4 regions of the Pseudoalteromonas sp. RWi3 genome follow, and region 1 is predicted to be linked to each of the others. Evidence: predicted binding sites of a transcription regulator. Region 1 holds the regulator's gene; each other region holds the start of a gene.
The links. The regulator ArgR, encoded in region 1, controls arginine synthesis, uptake and breakdown. The targets are predictions, from matches to a motif close to ANTGAATANNTATTCANT.

Region 1 (8,206 bases):
TAAAAAACAACCGCGTGAATTATCACCACTTTTAAGTTATCTCTCGTAATAAAGGCTAAATTTAGTATTTTAAACCTGTTTTTTCAGCGAATTGTCACAAAACATCGAGCAAGCGCGTTTTTTGTTGTACAATCGGCACCGTATACCCATTAAAATTGGCTCGGAGATCAATGGATATAAAAGCTATCCAGACGTTAATCGAAAACGATATGAATGACGTCAATCAACTTATTCACGCACAAATGCGCTCTGATGTAGCATTAGTCAATCAACTTGGCTTATATATAGTAAATAGTGGTGGCAAGCGAGTTCGCCCTATGTTGGCTATTTTAGCCGCTAAAGCACTTGGCTATAAAGGGTGTGATCATATTACACTGGCGACCATTGTGGAGTTTATCCACACAGCAACCTTGCTGCATGATGACGTTGTTGATGAATCTAACTTACGCCGTGGCACACCCACTGCAAATGCTGAGTTTGGTAATGCTGCAAGTGTTCTTGTTGGTGACTTTATCTATACTCGCTCTTTTCAGCTCATGGTTGGCATTGGCAAAATGCAAGTCATGCAAATACTTGCTGATGCAACCAACGTAATCGCTGAAGGTGAAGTCCTGCAATTAATGAATTGCAATGACCCTGACACGACTGAAGACAGCTACATGCAGGTTATCTACTCAAAAACAGCTAAGCTATTTGAAGCAGCGACAGGGCTTGCAGCAGTTATTACTGAACAAGACGAAGCAACGCTAAAAGCGCTCAATCTGTACGGCATGCATTTAGGCACCGCATTTCAGTTAGTAGATGATGTACTTGACTACAATGCTGATGCTGAACAATTAGGCAAAAATATTGGGGATGATCTCGCGGAAGGTAAGCCTACCCTGCCACTTATTTATGCAATGCAGCAAGGAAATGCAGAGCAGGTTCAGTTAATCCGCGACGCTATAGAGCACAGCAATGGAATGGATCATTTAGAAGCAATTCTATGCGCTCTACGAGAAACAAATGCACTTGAGTTTACTATGAATAAAGCAGACGAAGAAGCAGATAAAGCTATTTCCTGTTTATCTGTGTTAGCTGATTCACCTTATAAAGAAGCGTTAGTTAGCCTAGCCCGTATTGCGGTTGATCGTAGTCACTAAAATTAATGATTTGATTTCGAGCATAAAAAAAGCCTGCAATTGCAGGCTTTTTTATTACCGCCAACTGCTTGGCGATAATGGCAAGATTATGCGTTGATGAAATCAACACCTTCTTGAATGTCTTTTTTCAGTGTATCTAGCATGTCGTTTTTAGCTTGTTGCTCAAACGCACTTAGTTCACCGTAAGAAAGAATTTCTTCTACGCCGTTTTTGCCTAAACGTACTGGGTGTGCAAAGTATTCTGCATCGCCATCTTCAACAGCTACGTATGCATAATCTACAACGTCTTCACCTTGTAGGCCTTTTACTAAAGACATACAAAAACGTGCTGCTGCTGCGCCCATTGATAATGTAGCTGAACCACCACCCGCTTTAGCATTTACTACTTCAGTACCCGCATTTTGGATACGTGGAGTAAGTGCTGCAACTTCCTCATCAGTGAAAGTAACACCTTCAACTTGAGAAAGTAATGGAAGGATTGTTGTGCCTGAGTGACCACCAATAACAGGTACTTTAACTGAAGCAACATCAACACCTTTAAGCTCAGCGATGAATGCTTCTGAACGAATTACGTCAAGTGTTGTGATACCAAAAACACGGTTTGCATCGTAAGTACCCGCTTTTTTGAATACTTCAGCAACAATTGGCACTGTACCGTTTACTGGGTTAGTGATGATACCTACCAATGCTTTAGGACAGTTAGCAACAATACCTTCAGCTAATGTTTTAATGATACCAGCATTTACGTTGAATAAATCAGCACGGTCCATACCTGGCTTACGTGGCATACCAGCTGGAATAAGTACAATGTCACAACCAGTTAATGCTTGATCTAGTGCATCGGCACCGAAACCAGCAACTTTAACATCAGTTGGGATGTGAGAAAGGTCAACAGCAACACCAGGAACAACTGGGGCAACATCATAAAGTGATAACTCAGAACCTGCTGGTAAACCTGTTTTTAGTAATAAAGACAACGCTTGACCGATACCGCCTGCAGCACCTAATACAGCAACTTTCATTGGAATTCTCCGTAATTTAAGGTAGAAAATATTTGTGGCACTAAGATAAAGAAATTAACGGCTAAAGACAAATTTATCCTGCTTATTTTGCACATAATTTCGACCATAGTTGTAAATAACTTGAGCAAGAGATAATAAATCATTCTCAAGCAGCTATTTATGCCTTTTATTCAGTAATAAAAACAACTACTGCATAAGTATGCATTTTTGTGTAGAATTTAGAGCATCAAATAACAAAGCAGACAACAACATGCAACCACAAGATAAACAAGAAGCGCTAGTTAAAGCTTTTAAATCACTTTTAAAAGAAGAAAACTTTGGGTCCCAAGGTGAGATTGTTGACGCATTAAAAGACCAAGGTTTTGATAACATAAGCCAAAGTAAAGTGTCACGCATGTTAAGTAAATTTGGTGCCGTACGAACTCGTAATGCTAAACAAGAGATGGTTTATTGCTTACCGGCTGAGATGGGGGTGCCGACAGCAAAAAGCCCACTTCGTCAATTAGTCATTGATATCATGCATAATGAAATGATGATTATAATCCGTACAAGCCCCGGTGCTGCACAGTTAATAGCCCGTTTATTAGACTCATTAGGTAAAGCTGATGGCGTACTAGGAACGATTGCAGGTGACGATACCATTTTTATTGCACCAGCCAAAATATCTGAAATTGACGTGACATTGGAACGTGTGCGAATCTTATTTGATACTGTATAAATAACCCAAACCTCAGGTTAAGTTATAACTGTTTTAAAAAGTTAATCGATGGGGCAAAAAATGCGGATCCCATGTCTGCTTGAGTAAAATCAAGCCAGTGGTCATAATATTCCCCTTGCCCCAATCGGCTTTGCAGCACCTTTTCAAATACACTACCATTTGCAGCACAGTGTATTGCTAATACCCCCTGCTCATGAACATCGCCATATGGCATACTTTGGTTAAGTAATAATGGATGCCCTTGCTCATCTTTGAGCTCCGTTCGTGCTGCATGACTAGTTTGAACCTCAGGGTTCAATGGCGTATTGTCGAGGCGGGTTCGCCCCATAATTTGCTCTTGCTCATGTAACGATAAATGCTGCCATACTGTCAAATCATGTTTATAACGCTGGACATGTATATAACTCCCCTGATCTTCAAAGTTATCAGCCTTATGAACCAATGCGGTGGCTCGCTTTTGTCGCCCATGTGGTGTGTCGCCACCAAGTATAAAACCATTAAAATCACGGCCATCTAAAAACCTAAAATTACGAACTTGCTCAACCAACTCAACATCAGGTGAAAATAGCTTTAGAATCTGTAACGCAAATAAGTGATTTACATCCTCTCTATCTGAGCGAATCTGAACAAACAAATCGAATGGCTGTGCTGCCATAACGTGATCATTGTGAGTAATATTAGGAAAGCTTTGTAGTTGACTAGGAATAAACTCAGGGAGTATGTGGGGCCAATATTGCGCACCTACAGCAACAAAGCTTGAGAGCATTGATTCTGAAAACTGATCTGAGAATTCATCTTGAATAATGCTAACACGCTTTAGCTTTTTACGTAGTGACTCGTCATGACCATCAAATACATTAAAAAACAAATGCAAACCGTGTAAGTTTGCTTCAGCACAAATCCCTGATTGCGCTTGCGCCATGGTGATTCCTTAACTCTAGGTTGTACACAGCATTACACTTTGATAATTAATCAGCGAAAAAATTTACCGTGTGTGGTTTTATTTTTATTGTTACCTGTTCATTTATATTAAATGACTGGCTTAGCTCGGCAGCAACTTCTATCTCTTGACCACATAATGCCACCTTAAACACATTAGATGAGCCAATAAAGCGCTGACTTAATATGGTCACTGGGTGGCTATCTGATTCTGAAACAGCAGATAAAACTAAATGATGTGGGCGAATATATAACTGCCCTATATCTGATTTATGGTTATGTGCTTGCAAGGATTTAACCTGCCCAAAACAGGTTGAATACTCTGTTGCTGTAACTGCTTTCGCATCTAAGTATATGCCCTGACCGAGAAATTCCGCAACTACCTTTGAATTTGGCATACTAAAAAGCTGTTCAGGAGAGCCTTGTTGCGCAATTTTACCTTCGTGCATGACAGCTAAACTATCTGAAAATGCAAATGCCTCTTCTTTTGAGTGAGTAACAAATACTGCTGAAACTTGCTGATTTTTTATTATACGGCGAATATCTGCAATCAACTCAAAGCGTACCTGCGTGTCGATATTGGAAAATGGCTCATCTAGTAACAGTAAACTAGGCTTGTAAGCGAGTGCTCTAGCAATGGCTACGCGCTGCTGCTGCCCACCAGATAGTTGGTGAGGAAAACGTGTTGCACACCCAAGTAAATGAACTAGCTCCAGCATTTCAGTCACACGTTCTTTTTTTTGCGCTTTAGTCATGTTTGTTAGGCCAAAAGCAATATTATCAGCAACCGTTAAGTGTGGGAATAACGCATAATCTTGAAACATCATGCCTATATTACGATGCTCTGGTGCTAAAAATGACTGCTCATCCGACACTAACTTTGAGTCAATAAATACTTTTCCCTGCTTCGCTTCAATAATGCCTGCAATAGCTTTTAACGTGGTCGTTTTACCACAGCCACTGGCACCAAGCAGGCAAACAATCTCATCCTTTGCAACAGTTAAGTTTAAGTGTTCAATCACTGAAGTACCGTTATATTGGTACGATAAATTTTCTAAAACTAAACTACTCATTTAACTACGTTGCTCCATTGAGCGGTTAACAAGGTACAATGGCACAAGCCCCACTAAAACAATCGAGAGCGCTGAAATTGAAGCAAGCTCTAACTGCTCATCACTCACATATTGAAACACATGCGTTGCAAGGGTTTCAAAATTAAAAGGCCTAAGTAATAATGCCGCCGGAAGCTCTTTCATACACTCAATAAATACCAACAAACCAGCTGTTAGAATACCACGGCGCAACAGAGGAATATGCACCTTTGTTAACGTTTGTCCTTGGCTTTTTCCCATTGATTGGCTAGCCATATCTAACGAAGGGCTAATACGCATAAAGCTCGCTTCAACAGCGCCATGGGCAATGGCGTAAAATCGTACAACATATGCAAAGATTATGGCAAATAAAGTACCGCTAAGTAGTAAGCCTGGCGAAAAACCAAATGGTTCCAGCCAAACATTAAGCCTCTCATCAAGCATTGTTAAGGGTAATAACACTGCAATAGCTAAAACAGTGCCAGGTAATGCGTAGCCCGTACTGGCCAGTCGACCAGGTATGAGTGGATATTGCTGCTTTGCGATGCGTTGATAAAAAACAACTAATAGACTTAATACAATGGTGATAACACACACAATTGCAGCCACTTTAAAACTTTGCCAAGCATACAAGAAAAACGCATCATTCCATGCTTGGTCAGCATACGCAAAAGCATAATTGAGCAGTACAGCAACTGGTAATATAAAAGCAAAAAATAACACGGCACAACAAAACAGCGTTGCTAACCAGGCGTAAAACCCTTTTAAACTATACAGTGTTTCACTATTAACACCTGATTGACGTTCATAAACAGCTTGCTCACGGCGACTAAAGCGCTCTAACATTAACGCTAAAAATAGCATTAATAACATAATACCGGATATTTTAGCGGCTGCTGTTAGGGAATAATAGCCAAGCCATGTATCGTAAACAGCCGTTGTAAGTGTACTCACCGCAAAGTAATTAACAGTGGCAAAGTCAGCCATTGTTTCCATGCTAATTAACGCAAGACCTGCAACAATAGCACCACGTGCTAACGGCATACTGACACGGTAAAAGCTTTTAAACGGTGACAGTCCCATAATTTGGCTAGCTTGTACCAACTTAAATGATTGTTCACGTAAAGCGGTTTTAAAAATTAAATAGAGATATGGGTATAAAACAAGGGCAATCATAATAATCGCGCCGGGTAGCGTTCGAATATCAAAAAACCAATAATCACTTGGGGATTGCCAACCAAACCAATCACGAAGCGCGACTTGTATCGGCCCCGCATAATCAAGTAAATCGGTATATACATAGGCAATTATATAGGTTGGCATAGCAAGGGGCAGCATAAGGGCCCATTCAAACTGTTTTCTACCAGGGAAATCACAATAAGCGGTGATCCAACCTAGCGGTAATGCAATTGCGCTACTGACAATACACACACCCAGGATCAACAATAAAGTATTGCGTACGTAATCCCACAACACGGTATCCCAAAGGTGGCTAAAAACATCTGAATCGCCTTGCAGCGATTCAAATAAAAGAAAGCATAGCGGAGTTACCAGTACAACACCGATAACCCACGCAAATAACTGCCATCGAGACAGTGAAAATTTTAAACTCATTAAAGGTCGAACTTCACCTCATCAATCAACTTAAGCGCTAACGGACGATATTTGCTAATTTCATCCAGTGGTAAACTGTCTTCCTTAAAGTTACCCCAAGATGCCACTAAACTTGATAATTCCACACCTGGTTTAACCGGATATTCCATATTGACCGAGGCATACATATTTTGCGCCTTATTGTCGGTCATAAACTCGATGAGTTTCAAGGCATTTTCTGGATTTTTAGCGTATTTGGTCATAACCACACCAGATACATTAATATGTGAGCCACGATCACTTTGATTTGGAAAGTTTATATTTACAGCATCAGCCCATGTTTTTTGAGCTGGATCTTGAATCATTTTGCCAAAGTAATAACTATTGCCCAAAGCTAAGTCACATAACCCTTCTTTTACCGCTTTGACTTGCGCGCGGTCATTGCCTTGAGGTTTACGGGCTAAATTTGCTTTAACACCTTCAAGCCATTGCTTTGTTTGAGCTTCGCCATGATGCGCAATCATAGAAGCAACAAGACCTAAGTTGTATGGATGTTTACCTGAACGAGTACACAGTTTTCCTTTATACTTTGGTAAGGCTAAATCTTCATAACTTAAATCTGCCAGCGGTCCCATTCTATCTTTAGATGAATAAACATTTCGCACCCGCTTGGTTAATGCTATCCACTGTCCTTCATTATCACGGAACTTTGCAGGAACATTTTCATCAACTGTTTTACTGTTAATTGTTTGCGTTAAATTAAGTTCGTCTAACTGGACTAAATCACTAAAATTGGACGTTAAAACTAAATCTGCTCGACTGTGTTTACCTTCGCGCTTAACTCGTTCAATAAGCCCTTTTTTAGCGAAAACGACATTGGTTTCAATGCCCGTCTGCTTAGTAAAATCATCCAAAATAGGCTGGATTAAAAATGGCTGACGAAAAGAATAAATATTTACTGCATCATCAGCCAAAGCAGGGGCTGCTACTGTAAGTCCAATCAAAACTGCTAATGTTTTTTTCATAAATCGTGCTCGCACAAATAGTAATTATTATCAATCAATAATACCTTTTCCCCACTTAAAGTGCACCTAAAATCTAGTTAGAGAGCATATACAGAAGTTGCTTGTGAGATATCTCTTACGCTACTGGCAGCTATTGAGTATAAATATGACTAATTATCACCCAGATTAAAGCTAAGAAACTGATTTATAATAACTAAATTAATTTTCAATTTAAACAGTAAAATTTTGAATGTAGTTTTTCGCCTATTTTGTTTGCATAAACTCTCTATACTTATTCTATCGGTTAAGCAGACAACTTAGATAAGTTTGCAACAAGGAATAGTAGCTCAATAATCGTTAAGAAAGGTTTAGTTGGAAACAAGGATATACGGACAGGCTCAGGAAGAGTAACACAAGGGATTGGTAAAAAGAGGACAGCATCACTGATGATGCGAAATGGACTAACAACAGGGCTCGAAAGAGAGTTGTTATACAGGATGTAAAATAGGAAAAATCATGGACAGGCCTTCAAGGCACCACAATGGAACTGTTTTATAAATGGATAGCATCAGGATGATGCGTAAAGGACGGGTAATAGACGTTACCAAAATGGCGTACGGATACAATTGGATATAGGCCCGGATAGCCTAAATTGTGCAGAACGAATAAGTAACAGCGCAATAACATGGATTAGTAA
Region 2 (8,206 bases), on a different contig from region 1:
TTTCCATGGCCGTACTTTTGTAGACTAAACCAACTAGTTTTGCATCATTTATACTTTTATTGCGCTCTTGTTGATGACGCTCATAAATCGCGTTTTGTTGTTTAGCATGACCAAGTTCAATTAAGTTAGTAACACACGTTAGTAGCTTGGTATCATCCCACGGTTTGGGTAGGTAATCTGCGGCACCTGCTTTAACAAGCTCTATGGCTACTTCAAGCTCTGTCCATGCAGTGATCAAAATAATGGGTAAGTGAGGATTGAGTTGCCTTAATTGATAAAAAAGAGCCTTACCTTCTTCACCAGAGGTTGTGTCTGCAGTGAAGTTCATATCTTGGATGGCCAACGCAATACGCTGATATTGCACCACTTGAATGGCCTCAAATGGATTAGTGGCAGTCACAACGGCAAAGTCATGAATTTCCAGTAGTAATGATAGCGCCTCTAAAACAGCGGGGTTATCATCAACGATAAGTATTTTTTCCATGAGAATATAATCGCTGTTTTTATTATCTTTATTTTAAAATGCTACACGGTATTAAACCAGTGTAGCATAGGTTGGGAATGGCTTTATATGGTTCGTGTAGCAATGCTAGGGGATATATTCGCCGCACGTCTGGCTGGACCAAATACCGCAAGCAAACTCATTACAAATACCATAATTGCGGTGCCTGCTATATAACTTGTTGGCAATGCAGCAATTGAAAAATGTTGCATGAGCAATTGACCAAGTAACAAGGCTGCGATACAACCTAATATTAAACCAACACTACAGATCATGGCGTTTTCAACTAAAAAATGGCTAATGATGGCAGATTTTCTCGCGCCTAATGCACGACGAGTACCAATTTGTTTAGTCCGCTTACTGATATTAAATAAAGTTAAGCCGAAGATACCCAGAGCAGTTACTAGGACTAATATAGTGATGAGCACAATTAACATGCGCATCATTAAGGTATCTTGCGCCATGTAACTTTCTTTGGCTTCATCTAAGCCTCGCACTCTTACAATCACGCGTTTGTCATAGTTTTTTAGCATCTCATCTTCAATTGTACTCGTTAATTGTGCGCGTTGGCTGGCATCGGTACGAACGATAAAGTTACCTGAAATATTTGGGTTGATGTAAGGGATTAAAGCAACACTATCAGGGCGGCTATCTTTGAGCCAAGGGCCTTTAGCTTTCTTGATAATACCCACTATTTTAAGCGCAATATCACCTAAATATACGGTTTTACCTAAAGCATCTGTATCAGGAAATAACTCATCGGCTAGTATTTGGGTAATGATAGTTACATTAGCACGCTGCTCATTATTATCAGTCACAATAACTTCACTTTCGTTGAAGTTTCGTCCAGCAGCAAGTTCAAGCCCTAACGTATTTAAAGCATGGTCATCAGTAAAAAAATAAGATGTTCTGGCTGAAAGCCCAGGCTTAGGAGCTGGGTTAATACTAAAGTCAGACGAACTGCCACTGCCTGAAAGCGGTGTATTGCTAATATAAGCCGCATCAATTACGCCAGGTAACCCACGTAACATTGCTTCATCTACTTCAAACTGCTGGTGGCTAGAAACATCATCACCAAACAACATGACATGGAATGAAAATATTTCGTCTTCAGGGTAGCCTGTTTCTTGACTTAAATAGCTAACTTTATCTTCAATTATAAATGCAGCATTACTGACAATCGCAGTGGTGATAGCAATTTGAAGCAGTAGCAATAAGGCGCCTATTTTTGAGCGACATAACGCGTGAAAAATTGGTTTTATCTCTAACATAATATGCCCCTATTGGCTCTTTAGGTAAATTGCAGGGTTGGTTTTACATACTAACCAAGCAGGATAGAGTCCGGCTAAGATACAGGTTGTAATTGCAATAATGGGTGCACTGAGTAGCATAGTGATATCCATAGTGGCGATTGATGAGTAGTAATCATAACTTTGACGAACACCCCACAGCCCTAATTGTGCAAGTACGATACCGATTAAACCACCGAAACATCCGAGCATTGCAACTTCAACAAGGTGCTGTAAAAATACCTGCCTTTTACTGGCCCCTAAAGCGCGGCGTACACCGACTTCAGGCGCGCGACGTAAAAATTTTGCTAACAATAAGCCAAGAATATTGGCTAAACATACGGCTAAAAACATAAAGCTTAAGGCGACTAAGATTTTATTATCTTCACTGATTACATTGTTGTACTCCATCCATTGATTCACATCACGCAAGCTGTAAATAAGCTCTTTACGATTGAAACGGCCACGCTTTTGTTGCTCTTCCATATAGGCCATTAAAAAGGTTTCATAGTCTTGTTTTTGCTGTGCGTTGTTTAATTCCACCCAAAATTGAACCCATACCATTTCTGACTGTAGCTTCGCTTTAAAGCTTCTAACGTCTTCATGTTTCCAGCCATTGGTATTACCCCAGTTACCAAGCTCCTTCGCTTCAACAAGGCTAAATGGTAAAAACATGCTCTCAGGTTCGTTAAAAGAACCATTATTTAAATCGTAGTATTTAACCACTAAAGGCCAGTTCTTTGTGACGCCAATAACTTCATAGCTTTCGTTATCAAGGTAAATAATATTGCCAACGGAGTTTTCACCACCAAATAGCCTTTCATTCAACTCTTCACTTATGACAACGACAGGGGCTGCGTTTTCTTCTTGCTGTTGCGACCACTTATTGCCATATAAGAACTCGAGTTGAAACATGTCAAAAAATTCAGGCGTGGTCATCCGCGCACTTTTGCTAAAAGGCTTAACGGTGTCTGAGTCGGTATAGATAGAAAAGCCACTACGTAGCATACTTAAGCGTTTACCTTCAGTATTAGCACGATATAAGTTGGTCGCATCTTTGTATGTCAACTGAAGAGGTAAATTATCTTTTGTCCACCACGTGTTATCATCATCCATTATTTGCAGTTGCACACTAAACAGCTGGCTGCTTTTACTAGGGATAGGGTCGCTCGCCATCATGTGATAAACACTTAGGCTTGTCATGGTGACACCAATACCAATGGCAATGGCTAAAACCATTAATAAGCTCACCAATGGCGTGCGTTTAAAGCTACGCCAACTTAAATCAAAGTAATGTAATAGCATGGCTTACGCTCCTGCAACATTTTTCAGATTTTGCGCGCCTTGATACAAGGTAAAGTCGGCGAGTTGACCATCGACTACTTGAATATTACGCGGCGCTCGGCGGGCGAGCTCAGGGTCGTGTGTGACCATTACAATAGTTGCACCATCGCGATTTATTTGTTCAAGTAATTCCATTACTTGGCGTGCCATTAGGCTATCTAAATTACCTGTTGGTTCATCAGCGAGTAAAAACCTTGGCTCGCCTGCTAGTGCGCGTGCGATCGCAACCCGTTGTTGTTGACCGCCAGAAAGCTGTTGCGGTAGATGTTTAGCGCGCGAGGCAAGGCCTACTTGCTCTAAACATTGCTCTATTCTACGTTTACGCTCAGCTGCTTTAATACCTCGGTAGCGCAGAGGTACTTCAATATTTTCATATAAATTTAAATCAGGAATAAGGTTGAAGCCTTGAAATATAAAGCCAATTTTTTGATTACGAACATCAGCACGTTGGTTATCATTTAATTTGCCAACATCAATACCGTCAAGTAAGTATTCTCCTTCAGAGAAGGGTTCTAGCATGCCAGCAATATTTAAAAATGTTGTTTTACCTGAACCGCTAGGCCCAGTGACAGCAATAAATTCACCTTCGTCTACTTGCAAACTAAAGTCTTGCAATGCATGTGTTTGCACCATTTCAGTTTGATATATTTTACTAATATTGTTCATTTTTAGCATGATTATGTCCTTTCATTGTTTTGTTCAAACGCGGCTATTAGCGAAGTAATAAGGTTGATGCGTTTTTAAAATTACCATAAGTTGAAATTATTAATTGATCGCCTGACTCTACACCTGTGATCATTTCGACGGCACTGATACTTGTTGCACCAATGGATATATCAATTAATTGTGCAGAGTCACCTACAACTTTATAGGCTTGAGTTCCTCCTTGTTGTAGGAATGCGCCACGTTTGACCTGTAACACATTTTCGCGGTTTTCTAACAAGATACGGGCAGTTAATCGTTGGTTTTGACGAATACCGGTGAGTTCTTTATTAAACCTGACCCGAGTGGTGACTTCTCTGTTATTAACTTCCGGTGAAATTGCACTAAGTGTTCCTAGCACTTTGTTAGCCCCTAATGTGAGCTCTACTGTCATGCCTAGCCCAAGTTCATTTGCATAGCTTTCAGGGACCTGCAGTTCTGCCTCAAAGTTACTCAAATCAACCAAGGTCATTAAAGGTTGGCTTTGCGAAACAGCTTCTTTTTGTTGTACTAATAAATTGCCTACGATACCGGCAACGCTAGCTTCAATAGTAAGGTTGCTAACTTGTCGGTTTAGTTCGTCAACAACAAGCTGTTGCCTTGCTAAATCTCGTTCAGCGGCTTGAAGTTCAAACGCTAATGTATCCTTAGCTAACGCTACCTCTTGTTGGGCATGTTTGTATGAAAGCTTTGCGCGTGCTAAATCATCGACTGCTTTTTCTAGATCAATTTGGCTAATTAAATTTCTAGAAATTGAAAGTTTAGCGCGGCGGTTTTCCCTATCAGCAGCATTAAGTTCAACTTGAGCGAGGTCGAGAGCTTTAGTTAAACTAAGTTTTTGTCTGCGCGCCTCTAGGTGTTTGCGTTTCAGCTCACCGTCTAGGCGTGCTAATACAGATTGTTGTTGCTTTAATTCGTTAGTGAGTTCAGGGCTTTCAACAATAGCAATAATTGCTCCCTTATTAACGTTATCGCCTGCTTTTACTCGTAAATCCACATAGCCTCTTTCTGGGCTGTAAATTTTTGGTGCATTTGCAGCGACGATTTTGCCACTGGCTGAAACATCCCTAATTAATGTAGCTCGGGTTACGGGGGCAATCTGTAATGTATCTCTATCAACAGAAAGAGACCCTTTTTCATTACCCATAAACGCCTGAGCACACAATGCGACAAGCGACATAATTACAGCGGCAATAATGATTGGTTTCTTATAGCTTTTAGTTTGGACAACAGAAGTGTCCTGTGCGCTAGTATCTTTTATCATGAGACTTCCTTTATTTTTTATATCTATTCTTCGAGGTAGGTAATCATTAAGCTCACGGCAAACATGGTAATTGGCGAGACTAAAAACAAACTGAGAATAAACATAATGGTGTCCTATTAATATCTTAGTTTTATGTATTCGATTACTGTGCCAAGTTTCAAGTTATTGATTTATTGTATTAAATGTTTTTACTTGCCCTTTTTAATGTGTCCGCGGACAGCAAATGTGTCCGCAGCGGACACTTTTTTGAGCATTCCCTTAAGGTCAATTTCATAATGCTGTTATGAGGGGGCAGGAAAATAGGCCTGTTATTGTGAAGCGGTATTTATGCATTTATGTGTATTTTATGCAGTTCAACAGAGCTATGCCATGAGTCAATGTTTAAAAGTACACTCAAATTACGCCATCTATATAAGCAATAATTTAATACTCAATGTAAAACAGCAATAATCATCACTCAAACTCGATAGTGAATATTTATGCATTTTATGGGTGACTTACGTTTACGTAAACTGTGGTTTGTGGGTTGGCTGTTTTTTACAAGTTGTTAAATTTGACACCAGTGTCATAAAAAAATAATGAGTGTTTATCGGCTAAATGTTAAAAAATGGCACGAAATAAAAAGATTGTACTTGCGTGAGAAATATTCAAGAATATGAATATGTATTCATAATGCTATTGACTCTATGTACAATTGGCGATAGTTTTGACTGTCTGCTAGCAAACCGTCGAGAAGATCATTAATAGCTAGCTGTTGTAGCAAGGGGAGGGGTCTATGTTATACGACTCAAAATTAGAAAAAGATAATTGCGGCTTTGGCTTAATAGCCCAGGTCAATGGTCAGGCTAGTCATCGCTTAATAAGAACAGCGATCACCGGTCTTGACCGTATGGAACACCGTGGTGGTATTTCTGCCGATGGTAAAACAGGTGATGGTTGTGGTTTATTGTTGCAAAAACCAGATAGTTTTTTCCGCGCAATCGCCAGTGAGCAGAATTGGCATTTAGGTAAAAACTATGCAGTTGGCATGATTTTCTTAAACGCAGATCCAGTACTTGCACAAACTGCCAAAGATGTATTGAGTGAAGAACTCGAAAAAGAAACGCTTAATATTCAGGGGTGGCGTGTTGTTCCGACAGATGCATCGTGTTTGGGCCCTATTGCCAAGAAACAACTCCCGAATTTTGAACAGATTTTTGTAAGTGCACCAGAGGGTTGGCGTCCGAAAGATTTAGAGCGTCGTTTATACGTAGCACGCCGCCGCGCTGAAAAACGCTTGAGTAACGATGAAGGTTTTTACATAGCGAGTTTGTCAGGATTAGTGACTATCTACAAAGGCTTGATGATGCCGGTAGATTTACCTAACTTTTATTTAGACTTAGCTGATATTCGTATGACCAGTGCGATTTGTGTTTTTCATCAGCGCTTTTCAACAAACACACAACCACGCTGGCCACTTGCTCAACCATTTCGTTATTTAGCGCACAATGGTGAGATCAATACCATTCAAGGTAATCGTCAGTGGGCGCGTGCGCGCTCGTACAAGTTTGCATCGCCACTTATACCTGACTTACAAACAGCGGCTCCGTTTGTTAATGAAACTGGCTCAGATTCATCAAGCTTAGATAACATGCTTGAGCTATTCTTAGCTGGTGGCATGGATTTATTCCGCGCTATGCGAATGCTTGTGCCACCTGCATGGCAGAAAAACCGTGCGATGGATGATGACTTACGTGCGTTTTATGACTTTAACTCAATGCATATGGAACCGTGGGATGGTCCTGCGGGTATCGTTATGTCTGATGGTCGCTTTGCAGCCTGCAATCTAGACCGTAACGGTTTGCGTCCTGCGCGTTATGTGATCACACAAGATGGCTTTATTACACTTGCCTCAGAAGTGGGTATTTGGGATTACACTGCTGATGAAGTGGTTGAAAAAGGCCGTGTTGGTCCGGGTGAACTTCTCGTTATTGATACACATTTAGGCAAGATTTGGCACTCTGATGAAATCGATCAAGATTTAAAAGCGCGTCACCCCTATAAAGCATGGCTTGAAGAAAACGTTAAACGCTTAACACCATTCGAGCAATTATCAGAGCAAGATGCAGGTAATCGTTCATTTGACGATCAAACCTTACTGAAATATCAAAAAATGTTTGGCTTTACTAACGAAGAGCTCGACAGTGTGATTCGTGTAATGGGTGAAATTGGTCAAGAAGCGACAGGCTCTATGGGTGATGACACACCGTTTGCCGTACTTTCTGAGGGGAACCGTTCGCTGTTTGATTACTTCCGCCAAAAATTTGCGCAAGTAACCAACCCGCCAATCGATCCACTTCGTGAAAATCACGTTATGTCTTTAGCTACTTGTATAGGTAGCGAGCAAAATGTATTTAACGAAACCACAGGCCACGCTAAACGTTTGCAGTTCGATACACCGATTTTGATGTATGCAGATATGCAGCAGTTACTGAGTGCCGACCAAGCGCACTATAGCTATTGTAAAATTGACATTACTTATAGCAAAGAAGAAGGCTTAGCTAATGCGGTCACCCGTATTTGTGATGAAGCGCAAGAAAAAGCGGCTTCAGGTTGTGTAATGTTGTTTTTGAGCGACCGTAATTTTGATGAAAATCAATTACCAGTCCCAGCAGCGATGGCTGTGGGCGCTGTACAAAAACGCCTTGTAGATAACAACTTGCGTTGCGAGTCAAACATTATTATTGAAACCGGTAGTGTACGAGATGCGCACCAATTTGCTGTACTAATTGGTTTTGGTGCAACGGCAATCTACCCATATCTTGCTTATGAATCATTGGTTGCGATGAGCGACTCAAAAGTGATTAAGAAAAGCTACTGCGAAGTGACTCTTGCATATCGTAATGCGATAAACAAAGGCTTGTACAAGATCATGTCGAAAATGGGCATAAGTACCGTTGCGTCATATCGTTGTTCAATGTTATTCGAAGCTGTTGGTTTGTCAGATAATGTAGTTGATACTTGTTTTAATGGTGTAGCTAGTCGAATTAAGGGCGCATGTTTTAGCGACTTTGATGAAGACCAACGTAAACTTCATCAATTAGCGCACAGTAAACGCAAGCTGTT
Region 3 (8,206 bases), on a different contig from region 1:
CAGCTTTCGATCAGGAAATTCATAACGAGCATCCTCAATTAACACATCAAGCAGGTCTACCAGATCAACGGGCTCTTGTTTAATTATCGGCTTTTCATTTTCAAGCCATGCAAGGGTTAAACTATCTTCAACGAGTTTGCGAATATGTTTTGACTCGCGAGTGATTCGCTCAAGGTGCTGTTTACTTTCGTGCTCATCAAAGTTTTCAACTGCTATATCTAAACGCGTAAGTGGTGTTCTTAATTCGTGGGATAAGTCTGAAATTAATTGTCTTTGATTGTTAATGAGCTCACCAATACGACTAGCCATTTGATCAAAGGTAAATGCAAGTTGGGCAAGTTCATCTTTACGTCCTCCTAAATACTTCGCCACTCTAACTGAAAAGTTACCACGGCTAAATTCTGCAGTCGCTTTTTCTAATTGCTGTAGAGGCGTAATAATATGGCGATATAAAATAATCGATAACACGACTAAAACCAGCATTGGCATTATTATTTGCAACATAAACTTAGTTGTTGTCCAGTAGTTACCTGGGCGCATACGCTCAGGTAATTTTATTAATAAGCTGCCATTAGTATGAGTGAAAGGAATTTCCATTATGGGGTTTTGCTCAAAGTAGAGATGAATTTTCCATTCAATGCTGCGCCCAAAGTGATAACCACCAACAATATTTTGATCAAATGATTCACCAGCTATGTGGTTTACCTTAAAACCAGCTATGGATACCCAAGTGTTTTCTTGAGTTTTTAACTGTGCCAACCAAGCATTTAATTGGTCTATTTTTCCAGTCGTATAGAGCTTTTCGGCGTGTGCTCCCCACGCTTGTAACTGCATGCGATCTTGCTCTGCAATAAAACTCATGCTCTCTTCTGTTTTTAAGGTAAATATATGTAATAAATAAAAAAATGAAACTAAACCTGTAGCCAAAATTAGGCATAATTTCCAAAGTAACTTTCGCTTCATTTAAAACAGTATCCTTTACCATGCACCGTTTGTAAGCGCTCCCCAAGCCAGTTAGCGTCTGTTAGTTTTCTTCTTACTCGACTAAGATGCATATCAATACTACGATCATAAGCGCCTAACTTTTTATTAAGCACTGCTTGGTATAAATCTGATTTACTGACTATTTGATTTTGTTGCGAAACCAGCTCCCAAAGTAATTTAAACTGAATTGGTGTGAACTCAAGCTCTTCACCATTTACATAAATAACCTGTTTGATAACGTTGAGCATGAGGCCATCAATATTTATTTCTACATGACTGCTTGGTTTTACGCTTGCTTGGCTTCGTCTTAATAGGCTCTCAATTCTGAGTAACAGCTCTTGGGTATTAAATGGCTTGGCAACATAATCATCTGCGCCATGGCTCAAGCCTAAAATACGCTCTTCTTCTGCACCTTTGGCTGAAACCATAATAACAGGCTGCTGGCTGGTCTCTCGCAGTGTTTTTAAAAGTGATACACCGTCTAACTTAGGGAGCATTTTATCAAGTAAAATAAGGTGGTGTTGGCGACGCTGAGCTATTTCTAACCCTGTTAAACCATCAAAGCACTGTTCAACACAGTAACCTGATTTAACCAATAAATCGGTGAGATAATGATTTAACGTATTATCGTCTTCAATTAATAAAACTTTTATTTTTGACACTAGAAATCCAAACCAATATAAATGGTAATTATTATCATTTACATAATAATCACTGAGCTATGTAATGTAAATAAGTAGCTAGGTATTTAAAAAACGCACAACTTAGGTCATATTGCAAAACGAGTATAGTAAAGCGATTTATCTCCTGAGCACTTCCCTAAGCGACATGATCTATTTTCGCTAATATTTATTAAAGAAACTATTATGGAGTGACAATATAAGGCTAAGGCATTGTCTGAAACTCTAATCCTGCACCTTAATTGCACAGGATAAACCTGAAGAAACGATGGTATTTATATAATTTCACATGGAAATCTGAGCCACTGGTTTTAAATAAATATTTAAAATTATTTTCCCACGACTCAGAGTAAACTGAATAAATAAAACACGTGATAATACTGTGCTTTAATAAAGACTGAAAGGATATTATTCGTTGGGTTTCGTGATGCTCAAACACAACCTACGTAGCCAATTTTAACGCTGAGCAGCTTAAGACTTACAGCTTACCGCTCCTAGCTGCTCTAAAACTGACGGCTACGCTCTACCGCACCAACATATAAATCAACTGTACAACCAATGAAATCATCACTAATGGCCAAATATACTTTGCATATTTAGTTGCGCCATCTAAACCCATTTTTGATTGATACTTTTCAAGTAATGGCACAAGAATGACAAGAGCGACAACTAAGGATATTAAAATCACAAAAATATTCATACCACTGCCTTTTAAATTCAGGTTCTAAATTTAGGTAATTAGTAAAACTAACGTTGATTATACCCAAAAAGCGCCCAAAAAAAAGCGCAGTTTAAACTGCGCCAGTCGGTTGGAAGTAAAAGTTATGCAGTTCTCAACATGAATGAGCACTGCAAATTGTTCTTTAACCCACAAGTGCTAACAAAATACCTGCAGCTACGGCACTACCTAGTACACCTGCTACATTTGGCCCCATTGCATGCATCAATAAGAAGTTATGCGGGTTGTTTTCAAGGCCTACTTTGTTCACTACTCGCGCAGCCATTGGTACGGCAGAAACGCCCGCTGCACCCACTAATGGGTTTATCGGTGATTTAGATAACTTATTCAAACCTTTTGCCATAAACACACCTGACGCTGTACCGATAGAAAACGCCAATGCGCCTAACGCTAAAATACCCAGTGTTTCGACAGTTAAAAACTTGTCTGCGGCTAATTTAGACCCTACAGCTAAACCTAAGAAAATCGTTGTGATATTGATAATCTCATTTTGTGCACTATTACTTAAGCGATCAACCACACCCGATTCACGCATTAAGTTACCTAAACAAAACATGCCTACAAGTGGTGTTGCAGCAGGTAAGAACAACATAGTCAAACCCAAGACCATTAGAGGGAAAATGATTTTTTCCTTCTTAGACACTGAACGTAATTGTGGCATTTGAATTTTGCGCTCTTCTGGCGTTGTAAGTGCACGCATAATTGGCGGCTGAATAATCGGCACAAGTGCCATATAAGAATACGCAGCTACAGCAATGGCACCGAGCAAGTCTGGCGCTAATTTTGATGCTAAGAAAATAGCTGTTGGACCATCAGCACCACCGATAATTGCAATCGCAGATGCATCTTGTAATGAAAACTCAAAACCAGGTACATAGTTAAGTAAGATAGCACCGAATAACGTAGCAAAAATACCAAACTGAGCAGCAGCACCAAGTAACATCATACGAGGGTTTGCTATCAGGGCGCTAAAATCAGTTAATGCCCCAACCCCCATAAAGATCAATAACGGAAACACACCAGTATCAATACCAATATGATAAACGTAATACAACAAGCCACCGGGGTCTGATAAGCCCGCAACGGGGATATTAGTTAATATGGCACCAAAACCAATGGGCACCAATAATAATGGTTCAAAGTTTCGCGAAATCGCGAGGTATAATAATAAACACCCTACTGCGATCATGATTAATGCAGGAAACGTGAAATTAGCGATACCCGTTGCTTGCCAAAGATTTAGTAATGCTTCCATCCTCTACACTCCTAAGCCATTGAAATCATAGCGTCACCAGTTGTAACAGAGTCACCCTCAGCAACGAGTACTTCTGCAATCGTTCCACTGTGTGTGGCACGGATCTCAGTTTCCATTTTCATCGCTTCCATGATCATCACAACGTCACCCGCATTCACTGCTTGACCCGCTTTAACCTTGATTTTAAAAATGTTACCCGCAAGTGGAGCATTCAATGTTTCTCCAGATGCAACTGATGCAGACTGAGGAATTAACTCACTGTCTTTAAGTGTTACTTCTTTTAACTCACCGCCTTGGGCAACAACAACATCATATACTTTGCCATCAACTTTAACGCTGTATTGCTCTGCTTTAACGGTATTGTTATTAGGCTTGTTGCTAGAAGGCTTGTCTTGCTTAGCTGATTCAGCACTTGGTACTGCTTCAAATGCATCTGGGTTGTTACGGTTTTTCAGGAACTTTAAGCCAATTTGAGGGAACAATGCGTATGTTAAAACATCGTCAATTTGTTCATCTGCTAGCTCTAATCCTTGCTCCTGCGTTTCTTTTAACAACTCTGTGTGTAGCGTTTCAAGCTCAGGCTGAAGTACATCTGCTGGACGACATGTAATAGCTTCGCCACCATCAAGTACGCGTTCTTGAAGTTCCTTATTCATAGGCGCTGGCGTTGAACCATACTCACCTTTTAGCACACCCGCCGTTTCTTTTGTGATGGTTTTGTAACGTTCGCCAGTTAGTACATTCAATACAGCTTGAGTACCAACAATTTGTGAGGTAGGTGTTACTAATGGTAAAAAGCCTAAGTCTTCGCGTACACGTGGTATTTCAAGAAGTACTTGGTCTAGCTTATCAGCTGCACCCTGCTCTTTTAATTGGTTTTCCATGTTAGTCAACATACCGCCAGGCACTTGGGCTAATAGAATACGACCATCAACCCCTTTTAAACTGCCTTCAAATGCCGCATACTTTTTACGAACATCACGAAAATAGGCTGCAATCTCTTCTAGCTGGTTTAGATCCAAGTCAGTATCGCGATCAGTTCCTTCAACAATTGAAACAATGGTCTCTGTTGCGCTGTGGCCGTAAGTCATACTCATAGACGAAATTGCTGTATCGAGCATATCAATACCGGCATCTATTGCTTTTTGATAAGTCGCGGTGCTCAAACCAGTAGTTGCATGACATTGCATTGCGATAGGAATAGAAACAGTTTCTTTTAATCCTTTGATCAATTGCTCACAGTCATAAGGCTTAAGTAAACCTGCCATATCCTTAATACAAATTGAGTGACAACCTAAATCTTCTAACTGCTTAGCTAAGGTTAACCACATATCAAGTGTATGAACTGGGCTGACTGTATATGAAATAGTGCCTTGCGCGTGTGCACCCACTTTTATTGCAGCTTTGATAGCTGTTTCAAGGTTACGCACATCATTCATCGCATCAAAAATACGAAAAACGTCAACACCATTTTTATGGGCTCGTTCAACAAACTTTTCGACCACATCATCAGCGTAATGACGATACCCTAAAAGGTTCTGACCACGCAGTAGCATTTGTTGCTTCGTATTTGGCATTGCTTTTTTAAGTGCACGGATGCGCTCCCACGGATCTTCGCCTAGGTAACGAATACAGGAATCAAATGTTGCCCCACCCCAAGATTCTATAGACCAATAGCCTGCGTTATCTAATTTTTCAGCTATAGGCAACATGTCATCTAAGCGCATGCGTGTTGCTAACAAAGATTGATGTGCATCTCTGAGTACCAACTCAGTAAGTTTTAATTTAGCCATAGGACACCCCTTATTGTTTTTGATTATTTTTGTATTGAGCAATCGCGGCACTGATTGCAGCGATGTGGCCACTAGGCACACCTTGAGATTTGAGCGATGGAGTGCGTGTAGCTTCAGCCACAGGCTCTTCAAATCGACTCATTAATTTAGACATGAGTGTAATTGCTGAAATTAGCAATGATAAAAAAATGAAAACACCCACCATACCAGTAACCATTAAATTTGCTGCTGTTGCAAGTGATTGACCAATATCCATGCAGACCCCCTAAATACAAAATTTGCAACCCACACCACAAGTGGGTAATAAACCAGTTTATATAAATAATTATTCAGCAATCATAGCAAAGATAGGAACCCTATCCAAGCTTTGTAAATTGGTAAAACCAATTAATATTAAAATAACATACCCACACTTAACTTAACACTCTCAATATTGGTATTATTTGCTGTGATATAGATTACAAAAATAGTCAATATAGCTAAAAGTTATGAGCTAACTTAATTAGCATGACTATTTTTAATTTTTAACTTATAAAACCAACTAGTTCAGAATTAAAATATAAAGAAAGTTAAATTGGTCTTACCAAAAAATAGCTTAATAAAGGAATATATAACAGCAAGCATAAGTTACACGTAATAAAGTAAATATTACTTACACATTTTTTTCACCCGCTTACCAATTAAAGTCAACCCACTGAAAATAAACAACTAAATTTATGGCACATAACTAGCATTAACTAATTCGTACAAATTAACAAACCAAGGAGACGACAATGTTACGCTGGACAATTACATTTTTAGTTATTGCACTTATTGCTGCAGTGTTAGGTTTTGGTGGCATCGCAGGTGCCGCAGCAGGAATTGCCAAAATTATATTTTTTATATTTTTAGTATTATTAGTTATTTCACTAGTTTCAGGTGCGCTACAAGGCAAAACACCTTAGTCGAAACATATACATACTGATTTATTTATTATTTATTTACAAGGAATTACATTATGAAATCTACAACAGTAAAGACTGCCGTTATCGCCCTTTTCGCAAGTGCTTTTATTATGGGCTGTGAAGACAATCATGCCGAAGAAGCCGGTGAGCGCATTGATGAAGCAGTAACAGATGTCGGTAACAAAATAGAAGATGCATGTGAAGAAGTTAAAGAAGGCGTAAAAGCCGAAGAAACTAACTGTTAATTCAAGCATAATATAAAAAACGACTCATCCGAGTCGTTTTTTATTGATTAAATTAGGCTCTAGCCTCTAACATCAAGCGCTTCATATCGCGAACCGCTTTATCAATGCCATCAATGGCTGCACGGGCAATGATTGCATGTCCAATATTTAGTTCATAAATATCTTTCATTGCAGCAATGGGTTTAACGTTATGGTAATGCAAACCATGTCCTGCGTTTACCGTCATACCTAAACTAGCGGCATATTCGACACCTTGGCGAATGTGCTCAAGTTCTTTATTCATATCAATGTCATTTTCAGCATCTGCATATGCGCCGGTATGAATTTCAACAAATGGGGCATTACATGCTTTTGCGGCATCCAGCTGTGATTTATCAGCATCTATAAATAGCGATACTTTGATCCCCGCAGCAGTCAGCTTTGCTGTAGCTGATTTAATTTTTTCAAAGTTTGCTACAACATCTAAACCACCTTCAGTAGTCAGTTCTTCACGTTTCTCTGGCACTAGGCAAACATACTCAGGCTTAACATCTAATGCGATATCCAGCATTTCATCAGTTACTGCAATCTCTAGATTCATGCGTGTTTGAATAGTTTTGGCCATCACATAAACATCACGGTCTTGAATATGGCGGCGGTCTTCACGCAAGTGGATAGTTATACCATCAGCGCCAGCATGTTCAGCTACACTTGCTGCATGAGCGGGATCTGGGTAGTTTGTGCCGCGTGCTTGGCGTAAAGTTGCGATATGATCAACGTTGATACCTAACAGAATGTCTTTCATTTTTTACCTATATAATTATTTAATAAAAAGCTCACGGCTTTTTAGTGGTTTTTTACCAAGCAATGGCTTCATTAAATGACGGCTTAATTGTTTCGCCATATATAGCACATCAGGTGCACTAAAGTCATGATCTGCAATTGCATTTAACTGAGCTCCCGTAAACCCATCCCCTTTTAAGTCTTGGGCAACAAAACCGTATTCGGCATAGTAACTATACGTGTGCGCCGCATCAATTGGATCGCCCGCCGCATCGAAAGTAAAATCAACACCATAGCCGAGCAACTCTAGTAACTGAAATTCATAAGAGCGCAACACCGCTTGTAAGTTTGGATGTTGGTTTAGCTGCGCAAGGTGAGTTTTATATAACTGATAAGCGTAATCAATGGGTTCATTAATTGGCACAATGCGGTTAGTGAGTTCATTTAAATAAAAGCCACAGTAAAGCTGATCACCTACAAGTGGCGATTGTGCACCATGTAATTCAAAGCGTTGAATATATTTTAAATCATGTTTACCAGTGTAATTTACTAGTAAAGTTTGGAAGGGTTGTAACTGTGCTTTATGCTTTGTTGCTTGTCGGCCACTAATACGGGCTAACATTCGCAATTGGCCAACGCCTTCTACGAGCATATCAAGCATTACTTGTGAGTCGCTGTAAGGACGTCGGTGTAATAAGTATGCTGTGTAGAAGTCGCTATCCATAGGTTAATTTAGGCTGAAGTTAATCTTCACCATAGCCTAAACTACGCAGGGCTCTTTCATCGTCAGCCCAACCTGATTTT
Region 4 (8,206 bases), on a different contig from region 1:
CAATTAGTGGGATAGAAGCTATAACTGATAAATCAGCAAGGTTGAACTTTGATAATAATCCGCTAAGCAGCGATACTGTTAGTTATTTAGATGACTTACGAGATAACCAAGGTTACTACAATATTTCCTACTCAGTAAGCTACAGCGTTACTGTAAACGTAACTGGCAACGGTAGTGCTAGTGAATCTAGCTTTACTTTGTCAGATGGTGAAAACCGTGGAATATATTTATACCCTGATAGTGGTTATGAAGTAGGGAGTATTGAAGGTTGTAATGGAGAGTGGTCTTCAACTAATTACTACGAAGTAGGTCCAATCACAGAGTCGTGCGAAGTTAACGTTGAGTTTGTAGAGACAACACCATAAGTTTATTGAATACCTTTTGTAGTTGATAAAACGACCACGGCACGTGGTCGTTTTTATTTTTAAATTAAAAATTCAATAAATCCCACTTTTAGATCTTACTTTTATACTTTTAAACGCCTTTAATTAAATAAAGACGCAAAAAATCCTCTCCACTTGCATTAAAATCCCCTTCAATATTTATGAGTTAGTCTCTTATTTTTTAGGTGATATTTTATGACAGCATTAAACAACCAGAACCTATTACAACTTCGTTTTGTAAACCAAGCTCATATCGAGGCAGTAAAGCCATCATTTGCTAATCTTCCAGCTAATCCTTATGCCGATGGTGCGTTTCGAAAACGTCGTTATTCAGTGATTAAAGTGCAAGATGGTGAACTAAAATTACAAGCCACTAAAGCGTTTGTACAAGATGATTCAATCAATACCTTTCAGGGCAATGTTGAGCGCACTTACGAAAACTTAGAACCAAGTTTGCTACAAACAGACGGTATGAAAAGTATCGTTAATGAGTTTCGTGCGATTACAGGTATTAGTGATGAGCGTGATATTGAAATTCACCAATTTAGAATGCTTGCTATCGAAAGCGATACGCCTCCTGCGCCAGAAGGTATTCATCAAGATGGTTTTGATCACGTGTGCATTTGCGGCGTGTCACACGAAAATTTAGAAGGTGGTGAGCTTTTGGTTTATGAAAACAAACAAGCTGAGCCATGTTTTAAAATGGAAATTAAAGACGGCATGTTTGCACTGATCAATGACCGTGAAGTATGGCATAACGCCACACCAATGAATAAAATTGACGCCAGCAAAGACGGTTACCTAGACTGCTTCGTATTAACAGCTTAAGGAATGACAATGAATTTAACTAAACTTCGTCGTCAATTTCCGGCATTAATGCAACAAGTTGCGGGTAAATCGCCAATATTTTTAGATGGCCCGGGTGGCTCGCAAGTGCCGCAATCAGTGCTCAGTGCTATGTCGGCTTATTTAGGTTATTACAACTCTAACTTAGGTGGTGCGTTCTTCTCAAGTGATAAAACGGTTGAGCTAATGGCCAATGCACGCCAAGCTGCAGCTGATTTATTAAATGCCCCATCGCGCGATCAAATCGTATTTGGCGCGAATATGACCAGTTTAACATTTAGCTTTAGCCGCGCAATTTCACGTGAATGGCAAGCGGGTGATGAAATCGTCGTGACCAATGCTGACCACTTTTCAAATGTATCGTCGTGGCAACAAGCAGCACAAGATAAAGGCGTGAAAGTTAATGCTGCACGTATCAATGAAGCGGATTGTAGCTTAGATTTAGCCCACCTTGCCAGCTTACTTAATAGCAATACCAAGCTTGTTGCAGTTACATATGCATCAAACACCACTGGGTCTATTAACGATATTCAACGTATTGTTGCGATGGCTCATGAAGTGGGTGCATTGGTTTATGTTGACGCTGTGCATTATGCACCCCATGAGCTGGTGGATGTACAAGCGCTAGATTGTGATTTTTTAGCTTGTTCTGCGTATAAGTTTTTTGGCCCGCATTTGGGCGTGGTCTATGGTAAGCGTGAGCACCTTGAGGGGTTTACACCTTACAAGGTTGAACCTGCTAAGGATATTATTCCAGGGCGCTGGGAAACCGGCACGCAAAGCTTTGAAGCACTCGCAGGTTTAATTGCAGCGGTTGACTATATTGCTGACATTAGTGAGCTTGATGATAGTTATTCACGCCGCGAAAAATTAGCTTCGGCTTTTGTTAAGACTAAACAACATGAAATGGCACTAAGTGAGCACTTCCTAACACGTCTGGTCAATTATCCTAAAATCAAGCTGTTTGGTATTGATGATTTAGAACGTTTATCAGAGCGCACACCTACTTTCGCTCTGACATTTGAAGGGCTTGAACCGCGCCAAGTGTCTGAGTTTTTAGGTAAACAGCATATCTGTGTGTGGGATGGTAACTTTTACGCTCAGGGCTTGTGTGAGCAATTAGGTGTTTTAGACAAAGGCGGTGTAGTTCGCATCGGTTGTATGCATTACAACACTATTGAAGAGCTTGATCAGCTGTTTGATTTGTTTGATGAACTTTTAGGGTAAAGTTTCAAGCAACAAGGTTCAAGTTTTAGAAGCTTGAACCTTGCTCACATGTCTTTAATGTTTACAATGCGCTCACAGCTCGTTTAGCTCTGCGGCTGTCCGTATATTTGCTCTGCGCGGTTAAACATGACCCATGAAGTTAAAATATACTTATCGTTAGAGACGGGCTTATTGCCGCGATGAGTATGGGTAAAGTAGCCCGGAGCAATGACCATGGTCCCTTTTTTTGGTGAAATTTTACGTTGTTGATAGTAAAACTCAGTCTCGCCACCTTCTTCAACATCGTTCAGGTAAAACATAAAGAGTAACACTCGGTGCAGCGCTTCGTTATGCCCAGCCTGTGGGTAAACCTCACTATGCCAATAAGGGTAGCCGCCTTTGTTTGTCTCGTATTTTTGCGCTTGAATATTGCCCAGGCGAAAAATCTGCTGCACTAATAAAGGCAGTTGAGGTTTGCCAATTTCATCAAAGTTAGCTTGCGTTAAATCGGTCGGCACGCCTGTTTTTGGGTGATACACTTTTAGTCCAAATGCACCAATCATCATGAAAATATGTTCTTCAAGGTATTTAAATACATAGCCTGCAGTGGTCTGCTGAATGTGTTTTAGTTGTTCTGAATATTCAGGATAATTATATAAATGTAGATCTTGGCTATCTTTTTTAGCTAAATCGACACCGCCTGAGGTCATACCTTGTTTTAGATGCGGGCTTTGTTCAAAGAGCGTGATAAAGTTATCACAAAATTCATTGCTTAGGGCGTTATCGTAAACGCGAATAAAGTCCGTCATGAGCTGCCTTTATTGGAATTATTATGTTTGTAGAAAAAATTACACCGCGCTTTAGCGAAACCGATGTATTAGGACACATTAACAATACCGTACTCCCAGTATGGTTTGAAGCCGCCCGAGCGCCTATTTTTAGATTTTTTACCCCTGATTTAAATCCGCATGACTGGAAGTTGATTATCGCTAAGGTAGAAGTGAGTTTTGTTGGTGAGCTTTTTTATGGTCACGAAGTTGAAGTTAAATCTACAATTGAACATATTGGTTCAAGCTCTTTTGTTATTCGCCAAGAGGCATACCAGCAGGGAAAATGTTGTGCGGTAGGCAAAACCGTAATGGTGCGTTATGACTTTAAAGCGAAAGAAAAAAAGGCGTTATCTAGTGAGGAAAAGTTTGCTCTTAATGAGCACTTAATTGCAGCTCAAAAGTAGCGATTATTCGTTTTAATTTGCTACGTAATAGCAGAAGTAATTAAAGGTAGATGTTTAAAGCCCACATTAGTGGGCTATAGATGGCTAAGGTGCGTCAGCGCTCATTAACTCTTGGTGCAGCCAATCCTTTAATTCGGCGCGTTTAACTTTCATGTGTTGCATTGATTGGTCATCAATGGGCGCATCTTGCAGCTCTAATACCCGCACCTCCTTATCAATGGCATTATATTGCTTAGCCTTAGCTGAAAATTCAGTACTTTCACTGTTTAACGTGGCAATCGTGTTTAGATACTCAGGAAACTCTTTAGTTAATGAATGGTCTTCGCCTAACATATGTTGCTCCTTTAAAATGAATGCTGCTTTAGTGGGGTATTTACTTACCCACTAAATGGAGCTTGGGTTGTTTAATAATAAATCAACAGTGAATCGCTATTTTGTTTGAGTTAGTCTGGTTTAACAGCAGTTAAGTTGTTTTGACAAGAAACTGAAACTTCTGATTGAAAATAGACCCAGTCACCTTAATATGCAGAATTCAGCGTTTCACTGGGGCTCAATATCAAGACGTTACTTTGCAAGAATGACAATCCCTTTTAAGAAGTAACAACGACGCTCGCATCTTGAGGTAGTTTGGGTATAGAATGCCCCCCATTATTCTGATGATGCTTTTTGGGTTACTTAATTCATGCTGTTGATGATCGATAATTATGACTCGTTCACTTATAACTTGGTGCAATACTTTCAGCGTCTTGATCAAGAGGTGTTGGTAAAACGTAATGATGAGTTAAGCATTGCACAAATTAAGCAGCTAAATCCTCAGCATATAGTGATATCACCAGGGCCTTGTTCACCTACTGAGGCTGGGATTTCATTACAAGCTGTTGAACAACTAAAAGGGATTTATCCTATTTTGGGCATTTGCCTTGGCCATCAAACCATTGCCCAAGCATTAGGTGCAAATGTTGTGCGCGCAAAACAGGTTATGCATGGTAAAACATCACCGGTATATCATCGTGAGCAAGGTGTTTTTAAAGGATTGGCAAATCCGTTAACCGTATGTCGCTACCACTCATTGGTTGTTGAGCCGAAAGGGTTACCCGCTGAACTTGGTATAACTGCGTGGACACAAACCCCTAGCGGCGAATTTGAGTATATAATGGGGCTTGTACACAAAGAGCTTGCTCTCGAAGGTGTACAGTTTCATCCTGAGGCAATATTAACAGAACAAGGGCTTGAATTACTTGCCAACTTTTTAACTCGGTTCTAGGCTTAGGGTTAATTCACCGTTCTTCGCTTACTTTATAAAAGAAATTATTAAATGACAGACATCAAGCGCCAACAGATCACCGCCAATGTTTTAGAGCAGCGAGCACATGACTTATTGCTTGGTCATAACTTTGCGCAACGTCAAATTGGCTATATTCATACGCTTGAGATTAATTACGGTGAACCAATAAAGCAGCGTACATTACTTGAAGTAGAAATGGCGGCGCATACGAAACGTAAAGAGACGAGCACAGCACACCATAAGTACCGCGCTCAGGCTAGTCAGCAGCTTCATAATGCGATTGAAACTGCAATGAAAAAGCAGCTTGCTGATATAGACAGTGTATTACATGAAACAATTGGTATTGAAGATAATGTGCCTGCTATTTTAGATATATTGTCTGTAAAGTCTGCGTCGGTTGGTCGTTTAGAGCCACTTGTAAACGATCTAAGTTGGTTAGGACGCGAGCTTGTTACCTTTGTAAACTTACCCTACTATCGCAAACAGCGTAATAAGCATACCTCAGTTAAGGTCGACAGTCCCTCACTTGCATTACGATACATAGGCCTTGATAACTTAAAGTTTGTGGTGCCAACATTTGCTGTTCGCCATTGGATGCCGCATAGCACAGAGCCTTTTCCATTACTTAAACGCCGCCTACGTGATAATTCAATGGCATGTGCAATTGCCGCACAAGAAATTGCAAAACTAAATGGCGTCAATGAAATTCATGCTTTTACACTCGGGATGTTATTGGATGTTGGAAAAATAGCATTGGTTCGCTTGTATCTACGTACATTTGAATTAGTTTGGCGTCGTAAAGTCACTTTAGCCAGAGAAGAGCAACACAAAGACTTACATACTGCATTGTTAGAATTGAAGCCAGATCCTTTGTTTTTGAGTACGTTACTCAGCGAGCAATCATTAAAAATAACAGCCAAGGTAATTGAAAAAATGGCATTTCGTTATTTGCCTTTTAACTTTGTGATGGAGCAACTGACTACAGGGCTTGCAAAGGGTGATTCACTGTTGCCTTTAACAGCGGTAATGCAAAAAGCGCGCTGCTATTCGCAGTATGTTACGCTCACAGAGCACCAGTTGGTTGAAAGCGATGAAGCACAGCGGTGGTTTGAGTATATAGACTTTACTAAATCTGAGTTGCAGCATTTAGAGAAGGTTAATTTACAGAACTTCCATATTAAATTAGATTGATCACACCCTACGATTGACCCATTGAGACAAAGCCAGCCTGACTTTGGCTCTGCTATAGGTAATTGCGTTTATCTAATAGCAGCTGTTCTGAGAGTAATAATGTATTATTTTCACTTTTACAGGCTAAAACTCGACTAATTATAAAATAATTGTTAATTTTTTTGCGACTATTCATTCATCATTCAGTCCATTCTATCTCTACTATTTCAATGCGACAGACTCGTGCAGTGAGTCACAGAGCGGCTTGATACTCCAAAAGTGCAACAACATTTTGTAGCAAATAGTTATTCACTATCTATGAAATAATATCTCAATCCCTTTATTTACAAGGGTTTCATGATAGTTTTATAAGAGACAATAGCGTTAAACTCTGAAATAATGGCTACCTGAAAATTGAACCAGAGAGTCTTTTTTTAATTTAGGCTGTGCTGATTTGCATCATTAAACATGTGATGAAGTTTATAATCTAGCGGCTTTGCACTCTCTGCGATATCACAATTAAGAGGAATAAAAATGACAGTCAATCGCGAATTATTTGATCAAGTAATGGTACCTAACTACGCACCTTCAAGCGTAATTCCTGTTCGTGGCGAAGGTTCGCGCGTATGGGATCAGCAAGACCGTGAGTATATCGACTTTGCTGGTGGTATTGCCGTTAACTGTCTGGGTCACTGTCACCCTGCACTAGTAAATGCATTAAAAGAGCAAGGTGAAAAAATTTGGCATTTATCAAATGTTATGACCAATGAACCAGCACTTCGCTTAGCTAAAAAGCTAGTTGATGCAACATTCGCTGATAAAGTTTATTTTGCTAATTCAGGCGCAGAAGCAAATGAAGCGGCGCTTAAACTAGCGCGTCGTTTAGCACTTGAAGAATTCGGTGCTGAAAAATCACAAATCATTGCATTTAATAAAGGCTTCCACGGCCGCACATTCTTTACAGTTACTGTGGGTGGTCAAGCGGCTTACTCAGATGGTTTTGGTCCAAAGCCTGGTGATATTGTACATTGTGATTACAACGACTTAGCAGCATTTGAAAAGCTAATTTCAGATAAAACATGTGCCGTAATGATGGAACCTCTGCAAGGTGAAGGCGGTATCATCTCACCAACAGACGAATTCGCTAAAGGTGTTCGCGAACTATGCGACAAACACAATGCGCTACTTATTTTCGATGAAGTGCAAACAGGTGTTGGCCGTACGGGTGAGCTATATGCATATCAAGGTTTAGGCGTAACGCCAGATATCCTGACTTCTGCTAAAGCGTTAGGTGGTGGCTTCCCAATTGGTGCAATGCTGACGACGACTGAAATTGCTAAGCATCTTAAAATTGGTACGCATGGCTCTACATACGGTGGTAATCCACTAGCATGTGCTGTGGGTGAAGCGGCTTTTGATACAGTTAATACATCAGAGGTTCTTGCTGGCGTTAAAGAAAAAGAAGCGTTATTCCGTGAGTTATTAACCGCAATCAATGACAAGTACAACGTATTCTCTGAAGTACGTGGTCAAGGCTTATTAATTGGTGCTGTGGTTAACGAACAGTTTAAAGGCCGCGCGAAAGAGTTTTTAGTTGCCGGTATCAACGAAGGCGTTATGTCATTAGTTGCAGGTGCTGACGTTGTTCGTTTCACACCTTCACTTGTAATACCTGAAGCAGATATTCGCGAAGGTATGGCACGTTTTGAAAAAGCAGTTGCTAAAGTTGTGAACGGTTAATTATCCGTCCCATCTTATTTAGGGCAAGTAGAAAGCTTGCCCTGACATTCTAATTTACCGTTATATATAAGGGAGCAAGCGGACTCATGATGATCCTTCGCCCAATCCAGCAATGTGATTACCCAGCTTTATTGAAAATAGCCCACGAATCGGGCCATGGCTTTACCTCTTTGCCGAATAACGAAGCGTTATTACAAAAGAAAATAGACCATTCATTAAGCTCATTCGCAAAAAGTGCATCTCACCCGGGTGATGAAGGTTACTTGTTTGTTCTTGAAGATAGCGAAACAGGTGAAGTCGTCGGAACTTCGGCTATTGAAGCCGCTGTAGGTTTAGATGATG

Region 2: gltB (glutamate synthase large subunit) is a predicted target of ArgR. The motif match lies at 5,756-5,773, and genes of this name have one in related genera.
Region 3: ACFI4Z_RS08435 (OadG family protein) is a predicted target of ArgR. The motif match lies at 5,768-5,785, and genes of this name have one in related genera.
Region 4: ACFI4Z_RS13425 (aspartate aminotransferase family protein) is a predicted target of ArgR. The motif match lies at 6,421-6,438, and genes of this name have one in related genera.

Annotation. Positions count from the first base shown of each region.
Region 1 is NZ_JBHNYL010000005.1:118,875-127,080, reverse strand. It holds gene ispB (octaprenyl diphosphate synthase) at 171-1,142, shown strand; gene mdh (malate dehydrogenase) at 1,229-2,164, opposite strand; gene argR (transcriptional regulator ArgR) at 2,415-2,882, shown strand; gene ACFI4Z_RS09205 (Dyp-type peroxidase) at 2,905-3,804, opposite strand; gene ACFI4Z_RS09200 (ABC transporter ATP-binding protein) at 3,851-4,894, opposite strand; gene ACFI4Z_RS09195 (ABC transporter permease) at 4,895-6,526, opposite strand; gene ACFI4Z_RS09190 (Fe(3+) ABC transporter substrate-binding protein) at 6,526-7,530, opposite strand.
Region 2 is NZ_JBHNYL010000017.1:16,266-24,471, reverse strand. It holds gene ACFI4Z_RS16560 (sigma-54-dependent transcriptional regulator) at 1-484, opposite strand, end outside; gene ACFI4Z_RS16555 (ABC transporter permease) at 568-1,773, opposite strand; gene ACFI4Z_RS16550 (ABC transporter permease) at 1,783-3,096, opposite strand; gene ACFI4Z_RS16545 (ABC transporter ATP-binding protein) at 3,100-3,810, opposite strand; gene ACFI4Z_RS16540 (efflux RND transporter periplasmic adaptor subunit) at 3,848-5,101, opposite strand; gene gltB (glutamate synthase large subunit) at 5,877-8,206, shown strand, end outside.
Region 3 is NZ_JBHNYL010000004.1:253,836-262,041, forward strand. It holds gene ACFI4Z_RS08410 (histidine kinase sensor domain-containing protein) at 1-963, opposite strand, end outside; gene ACFI4Z_RS08415 (response regulator transcription factor) at 960-1,646, opposite strand; gene ACFI4Z_RS08420 (hypothetical protein) at 2,188-2,364, opposite strand; gene ACFI4Z_RS08425 (sodium ion-translocating decarboxylase subunit beta) at 2,528-3,658, opposite strand; gene oadA (sodium-extruding oxaloacetate decarboxylase subunit alpha) at 3,670-5,451, opposite strand; gene ACFI4Z_RS08435 (OadG family protein) at 5,462-5,707, opposite strand; gene ACFI4Z_RS08440 (DUF1328 domain-containing protein) at 6,225-6,395, shown strand; gene ACFI4Z_RS08445 (hypothetical protein) at 6,449-6,640, shown strand; gene pdxJ (pyridoxine 5'-phosphate synthase) at 6,693-7,424, opposite strand; gene recO (DNA repair protein RecO) at 7,440-8,126, opposite strand; gene era (GTPase Era) at 8,146-8,206, opposite strand, start outside.
Region 4 is NZ_JBHNYL010000010.1:57,510-65,715, forward strand. It holds gene ACFI4Z_RS13385 (leucine-rich repeat domain-containing protein) at 1-365, shown strand, start outside; gene ACFI4Z_RS13390 (2OG-Fe dioxygenase family protein) at 579-1,211, shown strand; gene ACFI4Z_RS13395 (cysteine desulfurase-like protein) at 1,221-2,456, shown strand; gene ACFI4Z_RS13400 (2OG-Fe(II) oxygenase) at 2,540-3,244, opposite strand; gene ACFI4Z_RS13405 (acyl-CoA thioesterase) at 3,268-3,669, shown strand; gene ACFI4Z_RS13410 (YdcH family protein) at 3,754-4,002, opposite strand; gene ACFI4Z_RS13415 (anthranilate synthase component II) at 4,352-4,933, shown strand; gene ACFI4Z_RS13420 (HDOD domain-containing protein) at 4,985-6,145, shown strand; gene ACFI4Z_RS13425 (aspartate aminotransferase family protein) at 6,659-7,864, shown strand; gene astA (arginine N-succinyltransferase) at 7,951-8,206, shown strand, end outside.